2 linked regions of the Agarilytica rhodophyticola genome follow. The protein of the gene in region 1 interacts with the protein of each later gene in a pairwise test. Links are inferred from orthologs where the notes say so. Each region holds a gene or a part of one and is shown in the gene's direction. Other genes may lie near its edges.

What was found. The genes of interacting proteins can lie anywhere in the genome.
Region 2: the proteins of BVC89_RS10470 (region 1) and tusA interact in binary tests that used the Escherichia coli proteins (3 or more experiments, as listed by UniProt). The link is inferred for Agarilytica rhodophyticola from one-to-one orthologs.

The regions. Positions count from the first base shown.
Region 1 is NZ_CP020038.1:2,476,567-2,484,304, forward strand. Bases 3,086-5,964 are described here. They hold BVC89_RS10470 (IscS subfamily cysteine desulfurase), read left to right. Parts: upstream 3,086-3,875; coding sequence 3,876-5,054; downstream 5,055-5,964. Other genes in these bases: trmJ (tRNA (cytosine(32)/uridine(32)-2'-O)-methyltransferase TrmJ), read left to right, coding at 3,086-3,296; iscR (Fe-S cluster assembly transcriptional regulator IscR), read left to right, coding at 3,378-3,857; sufB (Fe-S cluster assembly protein SufB), read left to right, coding at 5,225-5,964. In the rest of the region: BVC89_RS10450 (Calx-beta domain-containing protein), read left to right, coding at 1-1,372; BVC89_RS10455 (inositol monophosphatase family protein), read right to left, coding at 1,486-2,286; more of trmJ, read left to right, coding at 2,517-3,085; more of sufB, read left to right, coding at 5,965-6,664; Fe-S cluster assembly ATPase SufC, read left to right, coding at 6,752-7,501; Fe-S cluster assembly protein SufD, read left to right, coding at 7,501-7,738. UniProt on the Escherichia coli protein: Master enzyme that delivers sulfur to a number of partners involved in Fe-S cluster assembly, tRNA modification or cofactor biosynthesis. Catalyzes the removal of elemental sulfur from cysteine to produce alanine.
Region 2 is NZ_CP020038.1:2,609,472-2,617,250, forward strand. The notes cover bases 1,589-4,508. They hold tusA (sulfurtransferase TusA), read left to right. Parts: upstream 1,589-2,887; coding sequence 2,888-3,130; downstream 3,131-4,508. Other genes in these bases: rlmM (23S rRNA (cytidine(2498)-2'-O)-methyltransferase RlmM), read left to right, coding at 1,589-2,379; BVC89_RS11015 (antibiotic biosynthesis monooxygenase family protein), read right to left, coding at 2,429-2,710; BVC89_RS11025 (hypothetical protein), read right to left, coding at 3,261-3,962; BVC89_RS11030 (elongation factor P hydroxylase), read left to right, coding at 4,295-4,508. In the rest of the region: BVC89_RS10995 (DUF2721 domain-containing protein), read left to right, coding at 1-268; BVC89_RS11000 (glycine cleavage system transcriptional repressor), read right to left, coding at 326-859; BVC89_RS11005 (YheU family protein), read left to right, coding at 1,053-1,274; more of rlmM, read left to right, coding at 1,333-1,588; more of BVC89_RS11030, read left to right, coding at 4,509-4,855; BVC89_RS11035 (5'-3' exonuclease), read left to right, coding at 4,852-5,760; BVC89_RS11040 (4-phosphoerythronate dehydrogenase), read left to right, coding at 5,757-6,884; BVC89_RS11045 (ATP-NAD kinase family protein), read left to right, coding at 6,871-7,779. UniProt on the Escherichia coli protein: Sulfur carrier protein involved in sulfur trafficking in the cell. Part of a sulfur-relay system required for 2-thiolation during synthesis of 2-thiouridine of the modified wobble base 5-methylaminomethyl-2-thiouridine (mnm(5)s(2)U) in tRNA.

The DNA.
Region 1 (7,738 bases):
AGGGACTTTTTCAGGTTCTATCGATAATCTGCCGCCAAATATGACGCTATTTAGTCTGAGCGAAAGCAATAATATTAGCGGTGATATAGGCAACCTGCCGGCAACGCTTCAGTCTTTTACGCTGGAAGGAGGACGTAATACCGTTACTGGTGTCATTGATAACTTGCCCTCCACGCTGACTCTATTTGATCTGCAGGGGCTTAATACCGTATCTGGCAATATCGATAATATTAATTCTGGTTTTACCCGCTTTGATGTGGGTGGGCGCAACACCATTGGCGGTGATATAACGAATGTGAGTCCCTTTGGTGAACTCGCCCTGAGTGTGCAGGGTGATAATACGATTACCGGTGATATCGCTGGTATTTCTTCATTTATCACCAGCTTACAGATATTTAATGGTGATAATACCTTGTTTGGTAATATTCAAGATCTTCACGCTAATATGCGGACTTTCTTTGTAACTGGCAATAACACTATCGCAGGAGATATTGGCGGTTTACCTGCTAATCTGAATTCTTTTTTTCTCATTGGCCAAAATACAGTGGCCGGCAATATTCAAGATGTTAGTACGGATATGACGACCTTTTTTGTCGATGGACAGAACACGATCACGGGTGATATCGGTTTGTTGGATCCAGGTCAGCTTTCTCAGTTTGAAGTCAGGGGGCAAAATAGTATCGGCGGGGATATCACTAATCTATTGACAAGCACAACCATTACAAGGGTGATTGTAGAAGGTGTTAATACTATTACTGGTGATCTTAGCGCCATCACTAGTGGCCAATTATCCTCACTGATCATTCAAGGCAATAACACTTTAACGGGTAATCTTAATAATGTACTGGCAAGTCCTGATTTGACCCGCGTGGAGATTGACGGTGACAACACGTTAACGGGTGATATCTCTGCTTTGAATGGCTCGGGGGTTTCGTCTTTCGAGTTAGGAGGCCGGAATACTTTTACAGGCGATATCGGAACACTTAATAGTGCTAGTTTAATACTCCTTAATGTTGGAGGCCAAAATACACTTTTTGGCGACCTTGGCTTAATGACCATATCAAACCCCGACACTATAGAAATATCGGGACTTAATGCTATCAATCAATTCACTATTCCAAGTAACTGGACTCCGCCTAATTTATTCCGTCGTCTTGTACTTACTGGTGGCGTTCCCGGTCAAGGCTTCGATGCCGCAACTGTCGATGGGGTGCTCACGTTCATTAACGATAATACGGGTGGTACATCTTCCACTAGAAACGTCAGTATTTCGCGAGTAGGCGATGCGCCGAGAACGGCCGCTTCTGATACCGCTGTAAATGGGTTAGAGCTAAAGAACTTTGAGATTAATACCAATCCTGTGCCTATGTAGGTGCAGGGCAGGTGCAGGTCGTTCTATTTAAATGAAGAGTATTTTATTGCTAAGCCCTATAAACCTAGTTGAGTTTATAGGGCGAAGATAGATATAAAGAATGGGGTGAGTAACTATACCTTGCCCATATGCTTTTCAACAATTTGCAATAAAGGCTTAAACACTTTAGGCGGAGCACAAACAATGTTGCCACTGTCCATATAATCTTTGCCACCACGAAAATCTGAAATTAAACCGCCAGATTCTTTTAACAATAAGACGCCAGCGGCGATATCCCACTGCTTTAAGTTCATTTCCCAAAAACCATCGAAACGACCTGCTGCAACATAGGCTAGATCTAAGGCCGCGGAGCCTGGCCTGCGAAGACCTGCGGTAACACCGGCTATTTCTTTGACGCAAGCAAGGTATTCGTCAATATGACTAAAGGAGAAACCGTTAAACGGTATCCCCGTACCGATGAGGGCACCATCTAAACCGTTTTGTTTACTGACGCGCATACGGCGGCCGTTAAAAGTTGCCCCCTTACCTTTAGACGCGGTAAATTCCTCTCTTTTTATAGGGTCTAAAATGACACCGTGCTCAAGTTGCCCTTTGTACAAGCAGGCGATTGAAACGGCGAAGTGTGGAATGCCGTGAAGAAAATTAGTAGTGCCATCTAAAGGGTCGATTATCCATTCATAATCGCTGTTAGGATCGCCGGTGCTGCCACCTTCTTCACCCGTGAATTTATGATCTGGATAGGCACGTTTTAGATGATAAATCACTTCTTTTTCCGCGTTGCGATCAACTTCGCTGACAAAATCATTGTGGCCTTTTTTCTCGATAGCAACTAAGTCAAGCCGCTCGAAAGCACTTTCAATGACTTCTCCGGCTTTACGTGCCGCTTTCAGAGCAATGGTGAGCATGGGTTCCATAGGTGGTCTCTCGGTTTTACAAGCTAGTAGAATCCTGTCCCACTTGATAGCAGGGAGGGGATAATCGGGCGCGATTATATAGTAAAGCTTCTATTATGCCACGCTATATAGTGCTTATTGCTAGATAAGTATATAGAGCCATTGAGTCTAGCATGCAGGCGATTATATTTGGCGAAAAACGATTCAGGCGGTATAGTGCCGCGTTTTCTATAAGCTAGCTAGAGTGGATTATGCAAGAGCGTCTCAAACGAATACGAATGGTCATGGTGAATACGACCCACCCTGGCAATATCGGTGCGGCTGCACGAGCGATAAAGAATATGGGGCTGTCGTCGTTAGTATTAGTTGACCCTAAGGAATTTCCGTCGCCCAAGGCTGTTTGGCGGGCGGCTGGCGCGGTGGATGTGCTAGAGAACGTTAAAGTGGTATCGACGTTAGACGAAGCCATCTCAGGTTGTGGTTTGGTAGTAGGAACGAGCGCTCGTGAACGGCGTATCCCCTGGCCGCTGCTGACGCCGCGAGAATGTGGCGACAGGGTCTGTGTAGAGTCACAAGAGCATGACATTGCAATACTTTTTGGCCGCGAAGATAGAGGGTTGACCAATGAGGAGTTGCAAAAATGTAACTATCATGTGCATATCCCCGCCAACGCTGACTATTCCTCTTTGAACATCGCCGCCGCGATGCAAGTGATCGCTTACGAAATTCGCATGTCTTTTCTTAACCAGGAAGCTGGACAAGCCATCACTTTTGACGACTGGGACATGCCCCCGGCGAAACAGCAAGACTTGGAAATGTATTACACTCACCTTGAAGAAACTCTAGCCAAGCTCGGTTTTTACGATCCAAAGAATCCAAGACAGACTATGACGCGTATGCGTAGGTTGTACAGCCGAGTGAGAATGGATGAAATGGAATTGAGTATCATGCGCGGTATGTTGACCTCCATTCAAAATTATATTTATCGAACAAATCAGAAGACGGATAGCTCGGACGAAGAAACGCAATAACCAAGTGAAATAGTCGGATAAATACTTGACTGTGGCACTTGGTTTTTGAATAATGTCAATAAATACATTTGGTGAAAACTTATGCGTCTGACTACCAAAGGCCGCTACGCGGTAACGGCAATGTTAGATTTAGCGTTGCATACTCATTCGGGACCTGTGTGTCTTGCTGATATTTCTAAGAGACAAGAGATCTCCCTTTCTTATCTTGAACAATTGTTCGCCAAGCTGCGACAAAACTCCCTCGTACGCAGTGTGCGTGGCCCCGGTGGCGGCTATAAGCTCAACCGTCCCTCTAGCGAAGTTTACGTTGCGGAAATTATCGATGCCGTTAATGAATCTATTGATGCCACAAGTTGTGGTGGTCAAGGAGACTGTCAGCAAGGTGATGTCTGCTTAACTCATTATTTGTGGACTGACTTAAGTGAACAAATCCATAGGTTTTTGAGTGGCATTAGCTTGGCGAGCTTAGTTGACAGACATGAAGTTCAACGTGTTGCTCAGCGCCAAGGTGAGAAAGAGCAGCAAGATCTTAAGGTCATTAGCGCATCTAGTATTGTTTAAAGAAGCTTTTTTGTTGTTATGAAAACTCCTGTTTATCTAGACTACGCTGCCAGTACGCCGGCTGATCCCCGTGTGGCTGAAGCAATGGCGCAGTGCATGACTCTGGAAGGCAATTTTGGCAATCCAGCGTCACGTTCTCACATATATGGTTGGCGAGCTGAAGAAGCGGTTGAAGATGCGCGCGGGGCCTTGGCAGATTTAATCAATGCTGATACGCGAGAAATAGTATGGACAAGCGGCGCTACCGAATCTGACAACTTGGCGATAAAAGGTGCCGCCGAAGGCAGAAGCGCTCGTGGTCGACATATTATTACCGCTCGAACTGAGCATAAAGCGGTACTTGATACTTGCCAACACCTTGCTGCCGAAGGTTTTGAAATAAGCTATATCGAGCCGCCGACTGGCGGTATTATCACTAAGGAACTGGTGCAAGAGCATCTTCGTGACGATACAATTCTTGTTTCGCTCATGCATGTAAATAATGAAATTGGTGTGATTAATGAGGTTGGTGCCATCGGCCAACTTTGTCGGGACAAAGACATTCTTTTTCACGTGGATGCTGCGCAGAGCGTGGGCAAGATTGAAGTCGATGTCAAAGCCTTGCACGTCGATCTGTTGTCGATTTCTGCACATAAGATGTATGGCCCAAAAGGTATCGGGGCTCTCTATGTGAGGCGCCACCCCGATTTTAAGTTGGCGGCTCAGATTCATGGCGGGGGTCATGAACGAGGTATGCGTTCTGGCACATTGCCGACTCATCAGATCGTTGGCTTTGGTGTTGCGGCAAGTATTGCTCAGAAAGAGATGATGGCGGATGCCAAGCGCTTACTTGGCTTGCGTGAAAGGTTTCTAAGTATTGTGGATCGCCTTGACGGTATATTTATTAACGGTGATCTCAGGCAGCGTGTTGCTGGCATCCTCAATATCAGTTTTGCCGGTGTTGAAGGGGAAACTCTATTAATGTCACTGCGTGATTTGGCTGTATCGACCGGATCGGCTTGCACTTCCGTCAGTGTTGAACCTTCTTATGTTTTGCGCGCTCTAGGCGTGGAACCTGAATTAGCACATAGCTCACTGCGCTTGAGTTTTGGCCGTTTTACTACCGAAGAAGAAATTGATTTTGCTGCTAACAAAATTTGCACTACCGTTGACAAGTTGCGAGAGATTTCTCCAACCTGGGTGGCGTCTCAAGTTTGATCATATCAGAGCTAATTAAAAGCTACGCAGCTGGTATGATACGTGTCGTGTTTTGCTTATCTGATGAAAAATGCGTGACTGTTACCAGATGAAATAGCAGGTAAGCGAGCAACAGTTAAATAAGCAAATAAAGAATTGTATCGAATTTAATCTTATTGAGTTTAATTATTATGTCACAAGAGCAAATCGACCACTTAATCGAACAAGATTATGTTGCTGGCTTTGTTACCGACATCGAGTCTGAAACATTGCCACCGGGTTTGAATGAAGAGGTCATTCGGTTTATATCTGCTAAAAAGAACGAACCCGAATGGATGTTAGAGTGGCGTCTAAAAGCTTTTGAGGTTTGGAAAAGCATGGATGAGCCGCAGTGGGCTCATGTGAATTATCCGAAAATTGACTTCGATGCAATCTCTTATTACTCGGCCCCAAAAAGTTTAGCAGATAAGCCCAAAAGTCTCGATGAAGTTGATCCTGAGCTTATTGAAACCTACAACAAACTGGGCATTCCTTTGCACGAGCAAGAGATGTTGGCCGGTGTTGCTGTGGATGCGGTGTTTGATTCTGTTTCTGTCACCACAACCTTTCGCAAGAAATTGAAAGATGCAGGTGTAATATTTTGCCCTATTTCAGAGGCGGTGCATGAATATCCTGAGTTGGTTAAAAAATACTTGGGTAGTGTCGTTCCTCAAAAAGATAATTTTTATGCTGCTCTAAACTGCGCTGTATTCAGTGATGGCTCCTTTGTCTATATCCCCAAAGGGGTGCGCTGCCCGATGGAGCTGTCTACGTATTTTCGCATTAACGAATCTAATACCGGACAGTTTGAGCGAACGCTAATTGTTGCCGATGAAGGTAGTTATGTGAGTTACCTAGAAGGTTGCACAGCTCCAATGCGCGATGAAAATCAGTTGCATGCGGCGGTGGTCGAATTAGTTGCCTTAGACGATGCCAAAATAAAATATTCCACCGTACAGAACTGGTACCCAGGTGATGCCCAGGGCAAAGGTGGTATTTATAATTTTGTAACCAAACGAGGTGTTGCACATCGCAATGCTCACATTTCTTGGACGCAGGTGGAGACAGGGTCTGCAGTTACCTGGAAATATCCAAGCTGTGTTTTAAAAGGCGATAACAGTGTAGGAGAGTTTTACTCGGTGGCGCTGACCAATAACTTTCAGCAAGCCGATACGGGTACTAAGATGATTCACTTGGGTAAAAATACCAAGTCGACCATTATTTCCAAGGGTATTTCAGCAGGTAAAAGCTCTAATGCGTATCGTGGTTTAGTGCGTATGAATCCCGCAGCTGAAGGTGCGCGCAATTACACACAATGTGATTCGCTATTAATTGGCGATACTTGTGCTGCTCATACTTTCCCTTACATCGAAAGTAAAAATCCTTCCGCTATTGTCGAACATGAAGCCACCACGTCAAAAGTGAGTGATGATCAGCTTTATCTATGTCAACAACGGGGTATTGATACTGAAAAAGCGGTATCGATGATCGTTAACGGTTTTTGTAAAGAAGTATTTAAAGAACTACCCATGGAATTTGCTGTGGAAGCGGGCAAATTATTAGAGGTGAGCCTCGAGGGTAGTGTGGGCTAGTGGCTGTGACCACAACGCCGTCGTTTATATACATGATATTTTCTGCGCTCATACACGATATTGGCGCTTTTTGGGAGAAACATATTAATGCTGTCGATTAATAATTTACAGGCGCAAGTTGAAGATAAACCTATTTTAAAGGGCTTAAACTTTACCGTTAATCCAGGAGAAGTGCATGCGATCATGGGCCCTAATGGTTCCGGCAAAAGTACACTTGGTCATGTATTATCTGGTCGTGAAGGCTACGAAGTAACTGGTGGTAGCGTAGAATTTTGTGGCAAAGATTTATTGGCGATGGAAACAGAAGAGCGTGCACGGGAAGGATTATTTCTTGCGTTCCAATACCCTGTGGAAATACCTGGGGTAAGCAATATGGAATTTCTCAAGGCTTCTGTCGATGCGGTGCGCGAACATCGCGGTTTACCTGCATTGGATGCTATCGCCTTTATGAAACAAGCACGAGAAATGTGTAAAGCGGTTAATTTAGAGCAGAGTTTTTTAAAGCGCGGCGTTAATGAAGGTTTTTCTGGCGGCGAAAAAAAGCGTAATGAAATTATGCAAATGATGTTGTTAGAACCTCGTTTGGCGATTTTGGATGAAACCGATTCAGGCCTTGATATTGATGCTTTGCAGGTTGTTGCAGAAGGCGTTAATTCACTGCGTGCTGAGGATCGCTCCTTTATTGTTGTGACCCATTATCAGCGTTTACTTAACTATATTGAGCCAGACTTCGTTCATGTTTTAGCAGGAGGCCAAATAGTGAAATCAGGAGATAAATCCTTGGCCCTTGAACTAGAAGAAAAAGGCTACGGCTGGTTGGAGAGTGAGGTCGCCTAATGACGAGTTTTGTAGATCAAGCTTTAGCATATCCGACGCAGGACTCGCCTGCATGGCTACAAGGCTTTAAACAGGAAAAAACCGAGCTGTGGCAACAGGCAAGCTTTCCCCACCGAAAAACTGAGCATTGGAAATATACCAATCTTAAGGCATTAGAACAGGGGGAGTTTTTTCAAAGTCCGGCAAGCACTCACACCCTCGATGAAAAAGCATTGGAGAGGCTGGCGATTCCCGGCC
Region 2 (7,779 bases), 130 kb from region 1 along the record:
CGAGTCTAAGGATATCGTCAAACGCCAAGTGACTAGCTTGCGCAAGCGACTATACATTATTCGTCTTATGCAAGTGTTTGGTGTTTTAGCCTTTGTTATATGCACATTATCCACTTTTGCGCTTTTTCTTACCTGGCTTGAAGGCGGCAAAGTTCTATTTGGTTCAAGCCTAATTCTACTGACAATATCCTTATTATTTTCACTTTATGAAGTACATATCTCTACTGCCGCGATCAACATTGAAATAGAAAAACTAGATTTACATTAATGGCGAAGGGCCCTTGTGTCATCAACACAAGGGCCACAACTTAAGGCCACATTAATATCATTCGAATGGTGTTTCAGAGAGGGAAAGATCCAATGCTAAATTGTTGGCAATTTCATCTAGGATGTCATGTAACTGAGGAATATCCACGCCTTCTGGCAGTTCTAACTGTCCGGTAGCATCAAACAGAGGATCGCCACTGTAGGGCATACTGGTTAGCGCTGTTTCCAAATAGGCCATATTAATTTTGTGCTGTGCCAGTGCCCGAGAAAGCTCTCTGACAATACCGGAGCGATCGGGCCCTAATGCATGAATATAAGCATTCGTGGTATCGCTCTTAGGTGCTGAATCGGCATCGATGTGCTCGGTTTTTATCCAGATGCCATGTTCAATAAGCTGACTCAAAGCCGATTGTAATTGTTCTTGTTGTTCAGGGCTTACGGACACTCGAATAACACCTGCAAACTTACCTGCAAGTTGCGAAAGGCTGCTCTCTAGCCAATTACCGCCGTTATCGGAGACTGTTTCAGCGATTGCCTCGACAACGCCCGGTTTATCGTTACTGATGACACTAATGAGTATATGTTTAAGCATGTGTTTCGTCACTTTTGAAAATAAACTCGCGCAAGTATAATGCCCGCGCACAAACTTGCACATCTTTGATGAAAGGATTGACGTCATATAAAACCAAAGCAAGCTAGCGAAGCCTTGCCTATTGGCTGCGCTCCTGCTGATTAAGCAGCGCACTTTTTCAACAGGAATAGGTATATAGAGAGAGACAGCATATATGGTAATCCCCCCTGAACAGCTAACACGAGAAGTCCTTATTGGTATTGTTGAGTCGTATATCACTCGCGAAGGCACGGATTACGGTGAGCATGAGCTGGACTTAGACAGTAAGGTCAAGCGCTTATTGCCCCAGGTGCTCAAAGGGGAGGTGTTGATTGTGTATGACGAGGAGAGTCAGTCAGTTAATCTTGTACCTAAAGATGATGCTTCTATTGTCTAATATAGGTCAGCCTTAGATATCAAAATTTTTTTTTGTTAACACCAGTGGTGAATAATTCGTGGAAGTTATCTTGTTGTGTCGATGCGGTTTTGAGAAGGAAGTCGCCTCTGAAATCAACGCTCATGCAGCGAAACTAAGTATCGGTGGCTATATCAAAACTGAGGCTAACAGTGGTTTGGTGCGTTTCGTTACTTACCAGCGAAATGATGCTGAGAATCTCATTCAGCGAACCTCCTTTGATGAACTTGTTTTTGTTCGACATTGGCTTGTACTTGACCATGAGTTTACTGCTCTGGATACCCAAGATCGAGTCACTCCCATTTTAGATGTTGCTGGCAAGTTGCCCAAATGCAGCAGTTTGCAATGTATCAATGTGGACACTAATGAGGGTAAATCACTGGCCAAGCTAACCCGAGGTATTGGTCGCCACCTTGAAACTCGTTTGGAAAAGGTGGACTTTTGGCAGACTAAATCTGCCTGGGTGCTGCAGCTATTGTGTCTGGCGGGAGATCATGTGCTTATTGGTCGCACTTCTGAAGGAAATATGTCGCCATGGTTAGGAGGAATCCCCCGGCTCAAAGTGCCTCGCAGTGCCCCTAGCCGCGCTACGTTGAAGTTGGAAGAAGCATGGCTGCATTTTGTCCCCAAAGAGCAGCGGGAAGAGCGCCTAAGGCCTAGTATGAAGGCAGTGGATCTTGGTGCTGCGCCCGGTGGTTGGACCTGGCAGTTGGTGAATAAAAGCATGTTTGTGGATGCAGTTGATAATGGGCCTATGGATGAGTCTCTAATGGATTCTGGGCAGGTGACTCATCACCTTGAAGACGGTTTTCGCTATTCGCCGCCCAAGCCCGTTGACTGGCTAGTATGTGATATTGCCGATAAACCGTCGAGAGTGGCCAGTTTAATCGCCCATTGGGCCGAGAATCGTTGGTTTAGAGAGGCCGTCTTCAATTTAAAATTACCAATGAAGCAGCGCTATGTGGCGGTTGAAGAGGCGAGGCATCGTATTGCCTCTCAGCTGGTGGATCATGGCACTTATGAGCTGAAATTTAAGCAGTTGTATCACGATCGTGAAGAGGTTACCGGGCATATTAAATTGTTCTAGAGCCTATGCCTCCATATGCCTTATCCAGGCCTCAGTATATTGGCCTGGTTTAGTTTTCGAGCACGAGGATTTTTTCAGGCTCACTTAATACGGGATACACTTTATTCATCAACTCCATACGCTCGCGGCTTTGATACCAGCGATTCCAATCTTTTTGTGTACGCCATTTACACATGATAAAGCGATGATGGATATCATTAGTGTTGGTTAATGTTTCAGCAGAAATAAAACCATGAACAATGTAGGTTTCTTGCAGTGCTTTGCGGGAAAACTCTTCATAGGTAGATAACATTCCCTCAGCGATGTGACGTTCAATCATTACATGTATCATAAATTAGAATATCCGCTTGTTTTAAAGTAGGTATTAAAACATATAATAGAATATACATAATATTACCCGGGCTTGTTAACACGAATTAAATCGCATCTGTCGCCCCTAATACACATCAGCAGATGTGACTCAATGAGTGTTAACAGGCCCTAAGTTAAAGCGAAGGAAAAAATACTTGTGCCAAGTGAAGTCCAAAAAGTTGTCGATGCTAAAGGGTTGATTTGTCCTGAGCCCGTTATGATGCTGCATAGTGCGGTGCGAGATGCGGATGATGGCGATGTTATTAAAGTGCTTGCAACAGACCCCTCAACAGAGCGAGACATTACACGCTTTTGCGATTTTTTGGGGCATACTTTAGTAGAGTTTAGCAAAGGTGATGAGCTGTTAACTTTCTTGATTAAAAAGAAAGCAGAATCCTAAAGTCAGTAGACCACTCTTAGCTTCTTTAAGCTGTTTAGCACACTAACGTGTTCCACTTAATAAGGTTTTAGCCAGTATGAATAAGCGCTGGGCTAGCTTGTTAAGTTCCCCAGTCCAGCGCTAAACAGTATCAGTTTGACTCTTCCACTAGCATAGATATAGCTGCTAGGGCATCAGGATCTTCTGACTTAATTTTATTGGCAATGTGATGCTGAAAATAATACCTAAATTTATCGTTGGAATGTCCTGAATACAGGCAGTCATCACCGGGTAAAACAGGGGTATTAACTACCTTGTCCTCATCCACTAGCATACAGTCGACAACACCGTCATGGTGTAGACGCCAGCTGACAACCTCTTGTAAGGTCAGACATTTAAACCCTTCGTCTGCCAGTACTGCGTGGGTACCAATAGTATCGGGTATTTCCTGGATGATATCTGAGGCATTTTCACATTGATAGTCGTAGTATTCTGCGGCTGTTTCCAGTTCTACAACTTTGTGAATGGGAGCCTCAAAGAACAACTCATCGATACCGGGATCATAGTAGCCCTCAAATGTTCCGTTAAGAGGGTCTTTGATATCGGGGCAGGCGATAATATCGTTTAACCACGGTACCAAACCTGCAACTTGCCCATCTGCGCGCAGGGCCCAGCACAAAATTTTAAGACTAAAGTATTTTTCCCCGCTTACTTCGTTGGAATAGAGCATTTCCAAGCCATCGAGCTCAGGGGCGAGACGAATGATTCTAGTGTCAAATTGAGAGGAATATGATTTGCCGGTGAAAAGATCGATCACATTTTCCATATCGTGACCTTTACTTGAGATCTTCATAATACTACCTCCATATTTGAGGTGAGCTCAGCTAACTACCTAAGTATCTATCTATGGTATCTGTTTATACTACGTCTTATGCTACATCCCATGCCATATATATTTATGCTTATGTACATGTCTAGCGTTATATTTCTATCGTCATATTCATGTACACTATACCGCTGGTCAGTATCAGCTGAAGTTGACCATATATGGCATTACTATACACCCTATAGCGTATTGCATTAGAACACAAGACCCTATTATTAAGTTTTTATATACTCCTTACTTTTAGGTTGAATTGCAGATCAGGGCAAATTTGAACCCATATTTATAGCTTAGTACATTAAATGTCAAAAGAATTCATTTTTTCTTCTTCCGTTCGTCTGAAAATACTAATCGACGTTTTCAATACGCAATTTTTTGAGAGCCATCACACATTGTTGATGGCGGGCGGCGAGGAGCCTCTTTATGAGCCTGCTAGCGGAGATTTGCCTAGTCGTATTACATTTACTCGGGACTACTTTTCAAGCGCCCTCCACGAAATATCGCATTGGTGTATAGCGGGTGCAAAGCGGCGCCTGCAGCTGGACTACGGATATTGGTATGCACCAGATGGTCGCAGTTATGAGCAGCAGGCCTTATTTGAGCGCGTGGAGGTGAAACCTCAAGCATTGGAACGCATTTTCGCTTGTGCTTCAAGACAAAAATTTGTTGTCAGTGCTGATAATCTGGGTGCAGATCTATCGGCAAGTAAAAGCTTTAGTCTCGCCATTCATGAGCAGACTCTTAAATATTGCCAAATGGGCTTACCTGAAAGAGCACATAATTTTGTACGCGCTTTAGCTAAAGCCTTTCAGGTGAACGATCCTTTGTCTAAGCAGCATTACTTGCTACAGGATTTAATTTGAACAATCGTGCCGATCAAGATGCTCGTGTTTTTATCATTGATGCATCTATTTTTATTTTTAAATACTATTTTTCCATGCCCAGTCATTGGCATGCTGACAATGGTCGTCCGACAGAAACTGTATATGGCTATACACGATGGTTGTGGGAGTTTCTTTCTCAAGTGGAGCCTGCGCGAGTTATCGCCTGTTTTGATGAAAGTTTAACAACCTGTTTTCGCAATGACATTTATCCTGAGTATAAGAAAAGCAGAGCGTTACCTGATGATGATTTAGCGTTCCAGTTATTGGCTTGTAAGCGCATAACACAATTGTTCGGTATTCGTTGCTACGCATCAGAAAAATATGAAGCCGATGATCTTATAGGCAGCTGTGCTCAGTTGTGTCAAAGTCAGAAGGTCCCGGTAACTATATTATCCAACGATAAAGACTTAGCTCAGCTTCTTCGCCTACCTAGCAGTCATCTTTGGAATTATCCTGCAGATGACCCCTTAAATGAAAAAGATATCTACCAAAAAATGGCGGTTTGGCCGCAACAAATCCCTGACTATCTGGCCTTGCTTGGAGATGTCAGTGACGATATCCCCGGTGTCCCTGGGGTTGGTAAAAAAACAGCAGCGCAATTATTAAATCACTTTCTTTCTTGGTCTGCTATGAAAGAAAATTTGCATGACATACATTCCCTGCCAATACGTGGGGCACAATCGTTAGAAAAAAAAATCATTGAGTACGCCAGTCAAATCGATATGGCTTTAAAGTTAACCACCATTGCGTGTGATGCTATCGCCATAACGATAGAGGATACATGTCGGCAGGCAGGTGATTGGATCGCACTTGTCGGACTTTTGCGTGGTTTGGGTTTGCCAGAGAGTTTCTGTCAACGTATGGAGAATAAAAAAGAATTATGAAAATAGTTGCGGATGAAAATATTCCCTATGTGGAAGAATTATTTGCTCCTTTAGGTGAGGTTCAATTGCTTCCAGGGCGAACATTGACAAATGCGGATGTCAATAATGCTAATGCGTTATTGGTACGCTCGGTGACGCCTGTTAATAAAATGCTTCTAGACGATAGTCCAGTTCAATTTGTTGGCACCTGTACCATTGGTGTTGATCACTTGGACACACAATATCTACAAGAAAGAGCTATAGCTTATGCTAGCGCGCCAGGCTGCAATGCTAACGCGGTTGTACAATATATTATCAGTGTCTTTGCTTCGCTGGATATCCTTCAAAGCCGTAAAAACGTCGTTATTGTCGGTGGCGGAAATGTCGGTAAGCGGGTGTATCAGATGTTGGATAACATTGGATTTAACTGCTCCGTTGTCGACCCATTTCTTGATTCTTCTTGTGGTATGCCTCTAGTGGATTTTTCGGCTATTTACGACGCTGATATTATTTGTTTGCATACTCCTTTAACTGGTTCAGGGGCACACCCCACTATTGATATGCTAGCTTATGATCAATTGCAAGGGCTAAAACCTGGCGCTCTTTTGATTAATGCAGGTCGCGGTGGTGTTATTAACAATGAAGCGTTAAACGTTATATTGCATGAACGCGAAGATCTGCAAGTAGTATTAGATGTTTGGGCCGATGAACCTAATGTTGATACAGATCTTTTACAGCGTGTATTAATTGGTACACCTCATATTGCGGGTTATAGTTTTGAAGGCCGTGTGCAGGGTTCACTGATGATCTTTGATGCTTTTTGTAAACATTTTAATATTGACTCACAACGTAAAGACAAGGTTCGAAGAGAGGTTATAGCACAAGCATTTGGCGATACTGGTGAAATAGAATATAAAGGCCTCATAGATGCGATTTTAACTGCATACAACGTAAAGCAAGATTTCGCCAGACTGAAACAACATCAGGCACAATTGCCCGCCGTATTTGATAAACTACGTAAGAATTATCCAAAGCGAAGAGAATTTTCACATTTCTTTTGTAAACCTTTCGATCACAAAAAAGTACCACCAGAAGAAAAAGCAATGGTGAAGGCCTTGGGGTTTGGTATTGATGACGAAATATAGTATTCAGCAGCCGCGTGTTGAAAAAGTCCCCCTACGTTTGGGTTTTGTTATTAATCCCTATGCCGGTGCAGGCGGTCCTGCAGGTTTAAAAGGGAGTGACAGTTCGACCACTAGAAAAGCCGTTGTCGATGGTGAAATTAAATCGCGAGCGCCTGAGCGAGCGCTACAATTTATATCTGCATTAACATCCATCGCCAAAGATAATACCTTGCAGTTTGTGACCCTCAAAGGGGCGATGGGTGAAAATGCTTTTCTTGCTGCGGGTATGCAAGTAAATGAAGTTTTTCATCTGTTAGATATTGATTTTCCAGAAGTAACGCGAGCCGAAGATACACAAATAGCGGTTGATGCTTTGCTAGCAGCTAATATTGATATGTTGGTATTTGTCGGCGGTGATGGCACAGCGCGTGACGTATGTTCGGTTATCGGACACAAACTGCCAGTCTTGGGTGTTCCCTCTGGAGTGAAAATGCATTCAGGCGTTTTTGCTATAACTCCACAAGGCGCGGCGATGGTTATCGACGATCTCGCTGCAACTAAACTGGTTTCCCTTACTGAGCAAGAAGTACGTGATATTGATGAAGACGCTTTTCAAAAAGGCGTGGTTAAAAGTCGTTACTTTGGCAGTATGATCGTGCCAGATGAAATTCGCTATGTACAAAGTGTTAAACAGGGTGGAGTGGAAGTCGATGAACTAGTGTTGATGGATATTGCCGCAGAGATCCGAGAGCGACTGGAAGAGCCGGAGAATCAAGATGCGCTAGTGATTTTTGCCACAGGTTCTACTACTCAATTTATACAACAAGAATTAGGGTGTGAGGGAACCTTACTTGGCGTTGATATTTATTTTCGTGGGGAACTTATCGCTTTAGATGTGAGCGCTGAACAGCTTGAG